Regions from separate parts of the Paenibacillus sp. 102 genome, predicted to be linked through region 3. Evidence: predicted binding sites of a transcription regulator. Region 3 holds the regulator's gene; each other region holds the start of a gene.
The links. Region 3 encodes Rex, which represses fermentation and respiration genes when NADH is low (regulators of the CRP and FNR family bind a similar motif). Its sites were predicted from a motif close to TTGTGAAATATTTCACAA; they were not measured.
Positions count from the first base shown of each region.

Region 1: the regulator Rex is predicted to act here: its motif matches at 2,276-2,293, upstream of adhE (bifunctional acetaldehyde-CoA/alcohol dehydrogenase).
Region 2: the regulator Rex is predicted to act here: its motif matches at 1,213-1,230, upstream of AAIE21_RS24310 (L-lactate dehydrogenase).
Region 4: the regulator Rex is predicted to act here: its motif matches at 2,048-2,065, upstream of hcp (hydroxylamine reductase).

Region 1 covers NZ_JBCGHT010000001.1:845,831-849,160, reverse strand. Annotated here, with positions in the region: gene AAIE21_RS04525 (O-acetylserine dependent cystathionine beta-synthase) at 82-1,005, shown strand; gene AAIE21_RS04520 (bifunctional cystathionine gamma-lyase/homocysteine desulfhydrase) at 1,010-2,143, shown strand; gene adhE (bifunctional acetaldehyde-CoA/alcohol dehydrogenase) at 2,403-3,330, shown strand, end outside.
Region 2 covers NZ_JBCGHT010000018.1:3,861-7,190, forward strand. Annotated here, with positions in the region: gene AAIE21_RS24300 (NADP-dependent oxidoreductase) at 1-307, opposite strand, end outside; gene AAIE21_RS24305 (ArsR/SmtB family transcription factor) at 349-684, opposite strand; gene AAIE21_RS24310 (L-lactate dehydrogenase) at 1,342-2,286, shown strand; gene glgB (1,4-alpha-glucan branching protein GlgB) at 2,673-3,330, shown strand, end outside.
Region 3 covers NZ_JBCGHT010000035.1:4,617-7,946, forward strand. Annotated here, with positions in the region: gene AAIE21_RS28385 (ABC-F family ATP-binding cassette domain-containing protein) at 1-520, opposite strand, end outside; gene AAIE21_RS28390 (redox-sensing transcriptional repressor Rex) at 705-1,334, shown strand; gene AAIE21_RS28395 (YdiK family protein) at 1,363-1,554, opposite strand; gene AAIE21_RS28400 (CPBP family intramembrane glutamic endopeptidase) at 1,557-2,300, opposite strand; gene groES (co-chaperone GroES) at 2,727-3,011, shown strand; gene groL (chaperonin GroEL) at 3,049-3,330, shown strand, end outside.
Region 4 covers NZ_JBCGHT010000003.1:203,794-207,123, reverse strand. Annotated here, with positions in the region: gene AAIE21_RS10225 (chromosome segregation protein) at 45-533, shown strand; gene hcp (hydroxylamine reductase) at 699-1,985, opposite strand; gene AAIE21_RS10215 (hypothetical protein) at 2,090-2,686, opposite strand; gene AAIE21_RS10210 (hypothetical protein) at 2,983-3,330, opposite strand, start outside.

The DNA.
Region 1 (3,330 bases), on a different contig from region 3:
GTAACAAAAAGGCAACTGTTTCATATAAAGAAGATACATACAGTTGCCTTTTCTTTATTGGCAAATAAGGAGGAGAACACGATGAAGGTGTATCGTGGGGTTCATGAATTAATCGGTCATACACCGATTGTAGAAATTACTCGTTTTCCACTTCCACAGGGCGTTCGTTTATTTGCAAAGCTTGAGTTTTATAATCCGGGCGGAAGCGTGAAAGATCGCTTAGGAAGAGAATTGATTGAAGATGCACTAGCAAAAGGGCTTGTCGCGCAAGGTGGAACCATTATTGAACCGACAGCAGGGAATACTGGTATTGGACTGGCACTTGCTGCACTAGAGCATGATTTACGCGTTATTGTTTGTGTCCCAGAGAAGTTTAGCATTGAAAAACAAGAATTAATGAAAGCACTCGGTGCAACAGTTGTGCATACGCCAACTGAACAAGGGATGACTGGTGCAATTGCAAAGGCAAAAGAATTAGTAACAGAAATTCCAAACTCGTACTCTCCAAGTCAATTTGCAAATGATGCAAATCCACGTGCTTATTTTAAAACATTAGGACCTGAATTGTGGGAAGCGTTGGATGGAGATATTAACATATTCGTGGCAGGTGCAGGTACTGGCGGTACATTTATGGGAACTGCGTCGTATTTAAAAGAACAAGATCGTAATATTAAAACGGTAATTGTAGAACCAGAAGGATCAATTTTAAATGGTGGTGAAGCTGGTTCACATGAAACAGAAGGAATTGGTCTTGAATTTATTCCACCATTTTTAAAGCCATCATATTTTGATGCAATTCATACTATTTCTGATCAAAATGCATTTAGACGTGTGAAAGAGTTAGCACAGAAAGAAGGTCTTCTTGTAGGCAGTTCTTCGGGAGCTGCATTTCATGCGAGCTTATTAGAGGCTGAACAGGCAAAAACAGGTACAAACATTGTAACGATTTTTCCAGATAGCAGTGAGCGTTACTTAAGTAAAGATATATACAAAGGGTGGGAATAAAAAAATGAGAGCAAAAACAAAGTTAATTCATGGTATTCGCATAGGAGAACCTTCAACTGGATCTGTAAACGTACCGATTTATCAAACAAGTACGTATAGACAAGAAGCGGTTGGTAAACACCAAGGATACGAATATTCACGTACAGGGAATCCAACGCGTGCAGCATTAGAAGAAATGATTGCAGTGCTAGAAAACGGTCATGCAGGATTTGCGTTTGGATCAGGAATGGCTGCGATTACAGCAACGATTATGTTATTCTCAAAAGGAGATCATGTCATTTTAACAGATGACGTATACGGCGGAACATATCGTGTAATTACAAAAATATTGAATCGTTTCGGTATTGAACATACATTTGTAGATACAACAAATGTCGATGAAGTAGCAGAAGCAGTTCTTCCAAATACGAAAGCAATTTATGTAGAAACACCAACAAATCCACTATTGAAAATTACAGATATTAAGCAAATTTCTGCATTTGCAAAAGAAAAAGGTTTGTTAACAATTATTGATAACACATTCATGACGCCATATTGGCAGTCGCCGATTTCTTTAGGGGCAGATATTGTACTTCATAGTGCAACGAAATATTTAGGAGGACATAGTGACGTTGTTGCCGGACTAGTTGTTGTAAACAGCGCACAATTAGCAGAAGACCTTCATTTTGTTCAAAACTCAACAGGTGGTATTCTGGGTCCACAAGACAGTTTCTTATTACTTCGCGGTTTAAAAACATTAGGAATTCGCATGGAAGAACATGAAACAAATTCACGCGCGATTGCTGAGTTTTTAAACAATCATCCAAAAGTAAATAAAGTATACTATCCAGGTCTTGAAGCACATCCAAATCATGCATTAGCAAAAGAACAAGCTGGTGGATATGGTGCAATTATTTCATTTGATGTGGATAGTGAAGAAACGTTAAATAAAGTACTTGAGAAATTGCAATACTTTACACTAGCTGAAAGTTTAGGAGCAGTAGAAAGCTTAATTTCTATTCCATCTCAAATGACACACGCATCGATTCCAGCAGATCGCCGTAAAGAGTTAGGAATTACAGATACATTAATTCGTATTTCTGTCGGTATTGAAGATGGAGAAGATTTAATTGAAGATTTAGCACAAGCATTAGCATAATGGAAAGGCACTGCTAAAGAAGGCAGTGCCTTTCTCTTAGAATGATTTGTGAATATTTTCACAAATTAGACACACACAAATATATAGATTTCGTGTATAGTGAAATCAAGAAATGATGCTTCACATATAAACTTGTGAAAAACTTCACAAAGAATGAGATTCATGTAGGGAAAGTAATTCTATTTTTTTACGCTAGTCGGGACTTATTTAGACCCCGGTGGACATTTATAGACCGTATAGCAGAATAGGAGGAATTCAAATGGTAGTCAAAGAGAAAGTTGTAAATGAAATGCAAGAAGTAACAGAGATGATTGATACGTTGGTGAAGAACGGTCAGGAAGCCTTAGGAGCATTAGAGAATTTTACACAAGAGCAAATTGACAACATTGTACATGAAATGGCACTGGCGGGTGTAGACCAACATATGCCACTTGCAAAAATGGCTGTTGAGGAAACAGGGCGCGGTGTATATGAAGATAAATGTATCAAAAATATTTTTGCCACTGAATATATTTGGCACAGTATGAAAACAGATAAAATGGTAGGAATTATTTATGAGGATCCTCATGAAGAAATCATAGAAATTGCAGAACCGGTCGGTGTAGTTGCTGGGGTAACACCAGTCACGAATCCAACTTCAACAACGATGTTTAAAGCGTTAATCGCAATAAAAACAAGAAACCCAATTATTTTCGCGTTTCATCCTTCTGCACAAAATTGTTCGGTCGCAGCCGCTAAAACGTTATATGATGCAGCAGTGAAGGTCGGTGCACCAGAGGGATGTATTCAATGGATTGAGAAACCTTCTGTTGAGGCGACAAAGCAATTAATGAATCATGAAGGTGTTGCGCTCGTTTTGGCAACTGGAGGCGCAGGGATGGTGAAATCAGCGTATTCTACTGGTAAACCAGCCTTAGGGGTAGGACCAGGAAACGTACCTTGCTATATAGAAAAAACGGCACATGTGAAACGTGCTGTAAATGATTTGATTTTATCAAAAACATTTGATAACGGTATGATCTGTGCTTCTGAACAAGCAATCATTGTAGACAAAGAAATTTACAATGATGTGAAAGAAGAAATGATAGCAAATAATTGCTACTTTGTTACAGAAGAAGAACGCAAGAAATTAGAGAAACTTGTTATTAATGAAAATACATGTGCAGTAAATAGTGATATCGTTGGTA
Region 2 (3,330 bases), on a different contig from region 3:
AGATATATTCCGCAAAAGTACCGATGTTACTCTTCCGTGGACGGGCATATATTGCATCACCAACTTTAAAACGAGTCACTTTTGCTCCAACCTTCATCACGACACCAGAAAAGTCATTACCAAGGATAAGGGGCATTTTATATTTAACTAACAATTTCACTTTCCCATCGCGTATCTTAAAATCAATAGGATTAATACTAGCTGCATGAATTTCTGCGAGTACCTCATATTCATTAATTTCAGGTATGGGCATTTCTGCCATACGCATGGGGACTTTCCCATACTTATCAATAACCATTGCTCTCATTTTATATACCTCCAAATAATCTATGTTTATATTCCATAATTTCAATAAAATTTTTGCATTAACTTCTCAATATCCAACACAAGAGTTTTTAATAAACCTAATTTTGTTCGTACATTAATATAATAAAAGTTTTTTGTACCTTCTTTACGCATTAAAATAATACCGGCATCTCGCAAAATCTTAAGATGATGTGACACAGCAGGTCGAGAAAGATGTGTTTGTTCAGTGATTTCCCCTACACGCAATCCTGTTTGACAATCCGTTCCCATTAGAACTAACAAGATAGATTGACGTGTTTCATCACCAATTGCCAATAGTACTTTTTGACAATTAATAAAATCTTCTTTAATAACATTTAGTTGGTCATGTTTATTCATTCAATCAAATACCTCCAATAATCAGTTGAACAGTTTAAGTTGACGAACCATATCACCGAATCCAACAATATACTATTGTTGGATTCGGTGCAATATTGAGAAAGCAAATCGAGACGAATCATATCTTAAAAGTGGAACATCATTAACTTTTAATGTTCAGCAACTTAAAAAAGGAGACTATGTTTGATGATTTGTTCTCCGAAATGAAACAAATTTATTATTTCACTAATCTGATCCGTTAATGTTGCTTTGAAATAAAATTTGATTAAAAGTATTACCCAAATCTATTTTTACGACAAATAAAAAGGAATAAAACAGTACAACTTTTTTATAAACAGTTAATCTTTTTTCAAAATGATTAAACTTTATTTTAAATTCACAACTCTTTCTAGAAACGCTATCGAAAATGTAGTACTACATGAAAATAAGTTTTCACAATCTAAAGAAAAGGTTTACATTGAGATTGATTCCATACCTAGTATGATAACTTTCTCCTATCTGTGAAAAAGTTCACAAATAGGTCATAATTTGTGAATTAATTCACAATGATTCATGCTACAATATGTGTGTAAGGAAGTTAAACAACATTAAATTAGTACTTTAATTAATTACTTAAACAATCATAATAAATGTGAACAATAGAGAGGGGAAATTACCATGAAAAAAGGTATCAATCGGGTAGTATTAGTAGGAACAGGAGCTGTAGGTTGTAGTTATGCTTACTCAATGATCAACCAAGGTGTAGCTGAAGAATTTGTACTTGTAGATGTAAATGAAGCAAAAGCAGAAGGGGAAGCAATGGACTTAAGCCATGCGGTACCATTCTCTCCAGCACCAACAAAAGTTTGGAGCGGTAGTTATGCAGATTGCAAAGATGCAGATCTTGTTGTTATCACTGCTGGATTACCACAAAAACCAGGTGAAACTCGTTTAGACTTAGTTGAGAAAAATACAAAAATCTTTAAGCAAATCGTTCGCGGTATTATGGATAGCGGATTTGATGGTATTTTCCTAATTGCAACTAACCCAGTTGACATCTTAACTTACGTAACTTGGAAAGAATCTGGATTACCAAAAGAGCGCGTAATTGGTTCTGGTACAACTTTAGACTCTGCTCGTTTCCGCTATATGTTAGGTGACTACTTAGATGTAGATCCACGTAACGTTCATGCATACATCGTTGGTGAGCACGGTGATACTGAACTTCCAGTATGGAGCCACGCTACTGTAGGGGTACAAAAACTAGAAACAATCTTAGCGAACAACGAACAGTATAACCAAGATGATTTAGATAAAATCTTCGAAAATGTACGTGATGCAGCTTACCATATCATCGAGCGTAAAGGTGCAACTTACTACGGAATCGGTATGTCACTACTGCGTGTAACTAAAGCGATCTTAAACAATGAGAACAGTGTACTAACTGTATCTGCATACCTTGAAGGCCAATACGGCGAAAAAGACGCTTATGTAGGTGTTCCAGCAGTTATTAACCGCGAAGGTGTACGTGAAATCGTTGAGCTTGAGCTAAATGAAGAAGAAAAAGCGAAATTCGCTCACTCTGTAAAAGTTTTAAAAGAAACAATGGCACCAGTACTTTAATATAACTGATAAATGATTCAGAGGCGGGAAACTGCTTCCAGCTTCTGGATTTTTATATAAAATAATATAAATTCCTTTTCCAGTTTCCCTGTATATCCCCCAAATATACCCCTTTTGCTGGAAAAGGGTTGTTTATAGAAGAAGCACTCTATTTAAAAATAGGGTGCTTTTTATTATATTATTACAAGTAAAATGATTATATAAAAAATAAAACGCTTTCAATGAATATTCGTCAAAATTCGATATATTTTATCAAAAATTAAAATATTACCTTTAATTCCCACGAAAAAACGTATATTTATTTAAAAATGCACAAGGATATTTCAGTTTTTTAGCGAATGTTTATAAAGTAATAAAAATTCTGTCATCTTAGTGAGGTGAACATATTGAGTGTAACAAATTGTATAGAAGAGAGTTTGTATGAATTTCATACAAAGAAGTGTTATGAGAGCTATAACATATTTGGCGCGCATCTTGCAGTAGAGGGTGAAATACAAGGCGTACGATTTACAGTATGGGCTCCTCATGCAAAAGCTTTGAGCGTAGTTGGAGATTTTAATGATTGGGATGTTGAAGGGCATCGGATGATACAAATGACAGAACAGGGTATTTGGTCATTGTTTATACCACATTTGGAGGAAAACGAAATATATAAGTATGCGATTGAAACCAAAGGTGGCGAAACAATTTTAAAAGCAGATCCCTATGCAAATTATGCAGAAGTAAGACCAAATACGGCATCTGTTATTTTTGATATAAGGGGATACGAATGGAACGATAAAAATTGGTTCCGTAAGAAAAAGCGAAAATCAACTTATAAGGAAGCAATGGCAGTTTATGAATTGCATTTTGGATCATGGAAAAAGAAAGAAAATGGCTCGCTGTACTCGTATCGAGAAATGGCAGCGGAACTCATTCCTTATGTGGTGGAACATCAATTTACCCACATTGAAATTATGCCGCTTGTTGAACATCCATATGATCGATCCTGGGGGTATCAGGGAACTGGATATTATGCGGTGACAAGTCGGTTTGGTACACCTC
Region 3 (3,330 bases):
TTGTTTTCTGTCCACCACTTAACGTAGAAATCGTTGTTTGGTGTGTTTCAACTGGAAAACCAAGTCCACTTAAGATGGAGCGAATATCAGCTTCATATTGATAACCACCTTGATCTTTGTAGTCTAGCTGCAATTGATCATAATCAGCGAGTAATTTTTCGTACGTAGCAGCATTTGAAAAGTTCTCTTCCTTACCCATTTCTTGCTCTAACCTTCGAAGTTTCTTTTCCATCTGCTGCAGATGAGTAAAGACAGTAATCATTTCATCCCAAATTGTTAAAGAAGTTTCCAGACCGGTATTTTGAGCCAAATAACCAATTGAAACATCTTTTGGTTTTATAATTTCTCCACCATCGTGAGATAATTCACCGGCAATTATTTTTAATAATGTAGATTTTCCAGCACCATTTCGACCGACTAGTGCAATACGATCTTTTGTTTGAACTTCCAATTTAATGTTTGCAAGAATTGTTTCAGCACCGTATAATTTTGAAAGCCCATTCACTTGTAATAGAATCAATGTTTTCACCTCAAATAATTTCTTAACTTTGCCATGTTTATATTTCTCAATCATACTAAAAATAGTGTATAGTTTAAAATAAAGAGAGAAGTCTTCTCTCTATTATACAAGGAAAGTCATAAGTGCTAAACTTCTGTATTTGTTTTAAATCTGTGAACAAAGATAGGAAGAGAGGAGAGGTTATATGGATCAGCAAAAGATTCCGCAGGCTACAGCCAAACGATTGCCTCTATACTATCGATTTATCCAAAACTTATCTCTTTCTGGTAAGCAGCGTGTTTCATCGGCAGAATTGAGTGAAGCTGTAAAAGTAGATTCAGCAACAATTCGAAGAGATTTTTCATATTTTGGAGCGTTAGGGAAAAAGGGATATGGATATAATGTGAATTATTTACTATCATTCTTCCGAGAAACGCTCGATCAAGATGATATAACACGTGTAGCACTTATTGGAGTGGGTAATTTAGGGACCGCTTTCTTACATTACAATTTCACGAAAAATAATAATACAAAGATTGAAATGGCGTTTGATGTCAATGAAGAGAAAGTTGGAAAAGAAATCGGAGGAATTCCTGTATATCATTTGGATGAATTAGAAGAGCGTTTAACAAATGATATACAAGTGGCAATATTAACAGTACCTGCTACCGTTGCACAAGCTGTAGCAGATCGATTGGCCGAAACAAATGTACACGGAATTTTAAATTTTACACCGGCACGGTTAAATGTGTCAGAAAATATAAGAATTCATCATATTGATTTAGCTGTAGAATTACAAACACTCGTTTATTTTTTGAAAAATTATCCACAATAAAACGCAGAGGAAATCCCTCTGCGTTTTATTATTGCTTTTTCTTTGTAAATTTGACTAAGATAAGTCGAAGTGCCAAATTAAAATCAATTGTTGCCATAGCAGCAAACAGTAGTGTCCAAAAGTTCCAAATTGTATCTGTAACGTTCGTAATTGCGAAACGTGTAAAGACACATCCAAGAAGGAAATATAGTGCTGCCATAAACAATGGTGAGTTCCTCATATTTAAAATCCTCCGATAAATCCTTGCATTTTTTCTGCTTGTTTAATCATTTCTTGTATTTGTTCGTTACTTACTAGTACTTGGGTTATTGCAACTAATGTATTCATCGCAACGTGAGCCATAATAGGAACGATGATTCGTTTCGTTTTCACATATAGAAAAGCGAAAACAAGTCCCATGGAAGTGTATACTAACAAGTGTGTAAAATCAAAGTGAATTGCCGCGAAAACAAGTGAACTAATAATTGCCGCGATAAAGAAATTAAATCTTTTATAGAGTGTTCCAAATAAAATTTTTCTAAAGACAATCTCTTCTAAAATAGGTCCGATGATAGATATAACAATAAGAAACCATGGAGTAGCTCTTGCTATTTCCATCAAGTCTTGGGTATTTTGAGAACCCGGATTAATCCCTAATAATCGCATTTCAATATTAGCTGCAAGTATTTGAGCAAACATAGCTAAAAAGAAACCGATAAAAATCCAACCGATTGTAGCAGAAATGCTAGCTCGCTTCGTATCTAAATGTCTTTCACGAATATCGGTTTTAAGTAGCCAAAGTATAATACATAATGCAATAAAAAAGCTGATGATTGACCAATGCCCAGCCAGGATTTGAATTTTTTGCTCTCGTGAAACCGCCATATTATCGTATAGTCCAGTTTTAAAAAGGAGCCACACTCCAACAATTCCCGATAGTTGCATCAGAATATATGTAACTATAATCCACCAATAGTGTTTTTTCAAATGGGCTAACCATCCTTTCTAACTTTAGTTTATGAGATAAGGCGAGATAACATGTAAACACCCCGCCTTGGGATACATAATAACCGTTTGTATTATTATTTTTTTGTAAATCTTTATTTGAAAATGAAATAGATGACAGGAAAAAGCTGTACCTATAGAGAAAATAACTTATGGCATCTTTCATATTGTAACATACGATAAGTGGAAAAGCCGATTCATATATCATGAGCATTCCTAATCAGGGTAGCAGAATTATTTTTTAGAAAGTCGTATAGAAAAAGTTTATATAGTAATTTGCGAAAAAATTATGATTTTTTTACTTGCAAAAGAAAATTAGATTATTTATTATTATAAGTGTGTTAGCACTCATGGTCTTCGAGTGCTAATAAAGAAAATTTACATAGAAAAATGAGGAGGTTATTGTTCATGCTAAAGCCATTAGGTGATCGCGTTGTAATTGAGCTTGTTCAAGCAGAAGAAAAAACAGCAAGTGGTATTGTATTACCAGACACTGCAAAAGAAAAACCACAAGAGGGTAAAGTTATTGCAGTAGGTACTGGTCGAGTGCTTGAAAATGGTGAGCGTGTTGCTTTAGAGGTAGCAGCAGGTGATCTTATCATCTTCTCAAAATATGCAGGTACTGAAGTGAAATATGAAGGTACAGACTACTTGATTTTACGTGAAAGTGACATTTTAGCAGTTATCGGTTAATTATATACATTTTAAAAATCCAAGGGGGTCAAATATTATGGCAAAAGATATTAAATTTAGTGAAGAAGCACGTCGTTCGATGCTTCGCGGTGTCGACACTCTTGCAAACGCAGTAAAAGTAACGCTAGGACCAAAAGGTCGTAACGTTGTACTTGAGAAAAAATTCGGTTCACCACTTATTACAAATGATGGTGTAACAATTGCAAAAGAAATCGAATTAGAAGATGCTTTCGAAAACATGGGTGCAAAATTAGTAGCAGAAGTTGCTAGCAAAACAAATGACGTAGCTGGTGACGGAACAACAACTGCAACTGTATTA
Region 4 (3,330 bases), on a different contig from region 3:
TACCTCGAAATCATTCAACAGGATATATATAGGAGGGATTTACCTTGGAATATAAAACACCCATTATTGCGAAGAAGTTAGGTGTTAGCCCAAAGGCAGTGGTTCGGATTGCACAACAATTGAATCTCGATATAGAAAAAAACAAATACGGTCATTTCATTTTTACTCAAGACGACTTAGATAAAATGTTAGAATATCATCGTTCTCAAATAGAACAAACTTCATCACTAGCTACAGAACCATCAATTGATTTTGAAAAATTTGTGACACAATTAAATACAATTACACACCGTTTAAATCATATAGAAGAAAAAATGCAAGATAAAGCAGATGATGTCGTCAATTATCAATTACTACAGCATCGCAGAGAAATGGAAGAAATGATGAATAGAATTCAACAATTAGAGGCTGCTCTTGAAAACGAAGAACCACTTTACATCACACCCGATATCAAAGCTGATATCACGCCTACTTATGAACGAAAAGAAAAACCGAAACGTCGCAAAATGATTTTAAGTATATTTGGATTTTAGCGCTTTTTCCAATCGTGTGTTCGCGCCTGATAATTGACTCCCCCCTGGTCAAATATCAGGCGCTTTTTTATTTATTCCGATTGGTATGACAAACGAAGAACCCTCCCACTGATGGAAGTGTCACTTTATATAAAAAGGATGTCTCATTACGAGACATCCCTTTTGTTATGATAACATCATATTCATATCTTCCGCTGCAGTTGTAATAAGTTTTAAACCAAATGTTTCTTGTAATACATCAAGCACACCAGGTGAAATAAATTCAGGTGCCTTTGGACCAATACGAATATCTTGAATCCCAAGACTAAATAGTCCAAGCAAAATCGCAACTGCTTTTTGTTCAAACCAAGATAAAACAATACTAACTGGCAATTCATTCACTTCACATTGAAAAGCATCAGCCAAAGCCGCTGCTATTTTTATTGTAGAAATAGAATTATTACATTGTCCTAAATCAATGTACCGTGGGATTTCCGTACCAGGTACAACACCATAATTCACATCATTAAAGCGGAATTTTCCGCAAGAAGTTGTTAATATAACCGTTTCTTGTGGAAGTGATGTTGCTAATTCACGATAGTATTCTCCGCCTTTACCTGGGGCATCACAACCCGCGATGACAAAGAAGCGCTTAATTTTCCCTTCTCTTACCGCCTGGATGATTTCTGGTGCTAATGATAAGACTGTATTATGATGAAAACCTGTTACTAGCTGTTCATCCGACTCCATATGTACTTCTGGAAGCTCTAGTGCTTTTTGAATCAATGGTGTAAAATTATCATTTTCAATTTTCCGTACTCCCTCAAGGCCGGCAATATCATATGAAAAGAAACGCTCAGAGTACGATCCTTTAATTGGCATAACACAGTTCGTTGTAGCCAATATCGCACCGGTAAACTTTTCAAAGAGACGTCGTTGATCATACCATGCCTTACCAATGTTCCCTTTTAAATGTTTATATTTTTTCAGCTGTGGATATCCATGTGCTGGTAGCATTTCCGAATGCGTATAAATATTAATTCCTTTTCCTTCTGTTTGCTTTAATAATTCCTCTAATGCAAATAAATTATGGCCAGTAACAACGATTGCCTTACCTTCTACACGATTTTGTGTAATTTGAACAGGTTCTGGAACACCAAAATGATTCGTATGTGCCTCATCTAACAATTCCATCACTCGTAAAGCTGATTTTCCAACTTTCATAGCCATGTCAATATGTTCTTGTTCATTAAAGTTAGAGTTCGTTAATGTCATATATAACGCTTCATGAGTTGTAGCGTCTACAAATGGATCAGTATAACCTAGCTGTGCAGCATGGGTACGATAAGCAGCAATTCCTTTTAATCCAAATACCATTATATCTTGTAAGCTTGCAATTGTTTCATTCTTCCCGCAAACACCCATCACTTTACATCCGCCTGTTGGCGTTTGTTCACATTGATAGCAAAACATATCCCCCACCCTTTCCTAATCAATCATTACAACTAAAGCGTAATATACATGAAGAAAAAAGGATGTGATATCAATCACAATAATATCTAAAAATTTGTGACACATCATTTAGTTAACATAATATTTTTACTACTTTCTTTAATTAACGTCTGAGCATGGGCATTTCCCTGAATAATATCCCGAAACTCTTTTAAAGAATATAAATGTGTTAATCCTTTCCGTGCATGAATCCGAACAGGTACCCCTTGCAATGTATCATGAAAAGGAAACGGTTCATCAATTGGCTCAATTGGAAAACCAAGTGTAAGTAAATACATGTACATTCTTTTTGTAACAACAGCAATATACCACTCCGCTTTCATTTCTAAAGCATGTATAAATAAAATAGCTGTTAACCTTTTGAAATGTCCTCTTCCGCGCGACGTTTTCACAATACTTAACTTCCCTATTTCATAAACATTTTTTAAACCTTTCACCAACTCATTTTCAGAAAACGGATAGAAAAACTCAGAATTAGAATGTTCAGGTGTCGTATATCGAATACACTCTACTGTACCGATAGAATGCCCACCTTCTATTAATAAAAATCGTGATGGATTTAAATTACGCTCTACAAACATTAACTCTCTCTCTTCACAAAAATCTCCCCACAGTTGCTCGAACCAAAAATGTTCTTCCTTTGTTTGAACACGCTGGAACATATATACCCGCCTTTCCCATCGCCGTTCTATTTTTTGATAACGCTTTCACTACCTATCATATAAGAACAAACCTTCGTATGCAACCTAAAACTATTCACTTCTTAATTATACATTCTATAAAATAAAATAATCTCCTATTCCAGCTTTAAATTCATACAAAATTTTTACAAAGATAAAAAAAATTTACATTTATTAGAGGGATTAAACGTTATACTCTCTTTATTCATAAAGTGTATGTCTAACACTTTATATAAAGTACACAAAAAGAAACCCTTTCCTAAAAAAAGGATTTCTTTTTATATTACTACGGTTTTTAACCACTTCTCGAAAATTTGTACAAGACCATGCTTTCCAGCTAACTTTTCTTCCCCTTGCTTCGTTGTATATGGATATAATTGCAAAAAGACTCCGCAACCTGCTTCTATTTTTTTCCCATGCATATGACTGCCTGGGTATACACAAATCACTTCATGGATCGCTCTTCGGTGAAAAATACGTTTTCCACCTTGTTCCTCTACATATTTAATGGACCAATATTTGTACATTTGTTCTGTTGCTTTTGTATTGCCAACAGGCTGAAAAATATTAAACATCGGGCTATATTTCACCTCAATAATAATAGATGACTGGTATTCATAACGTTC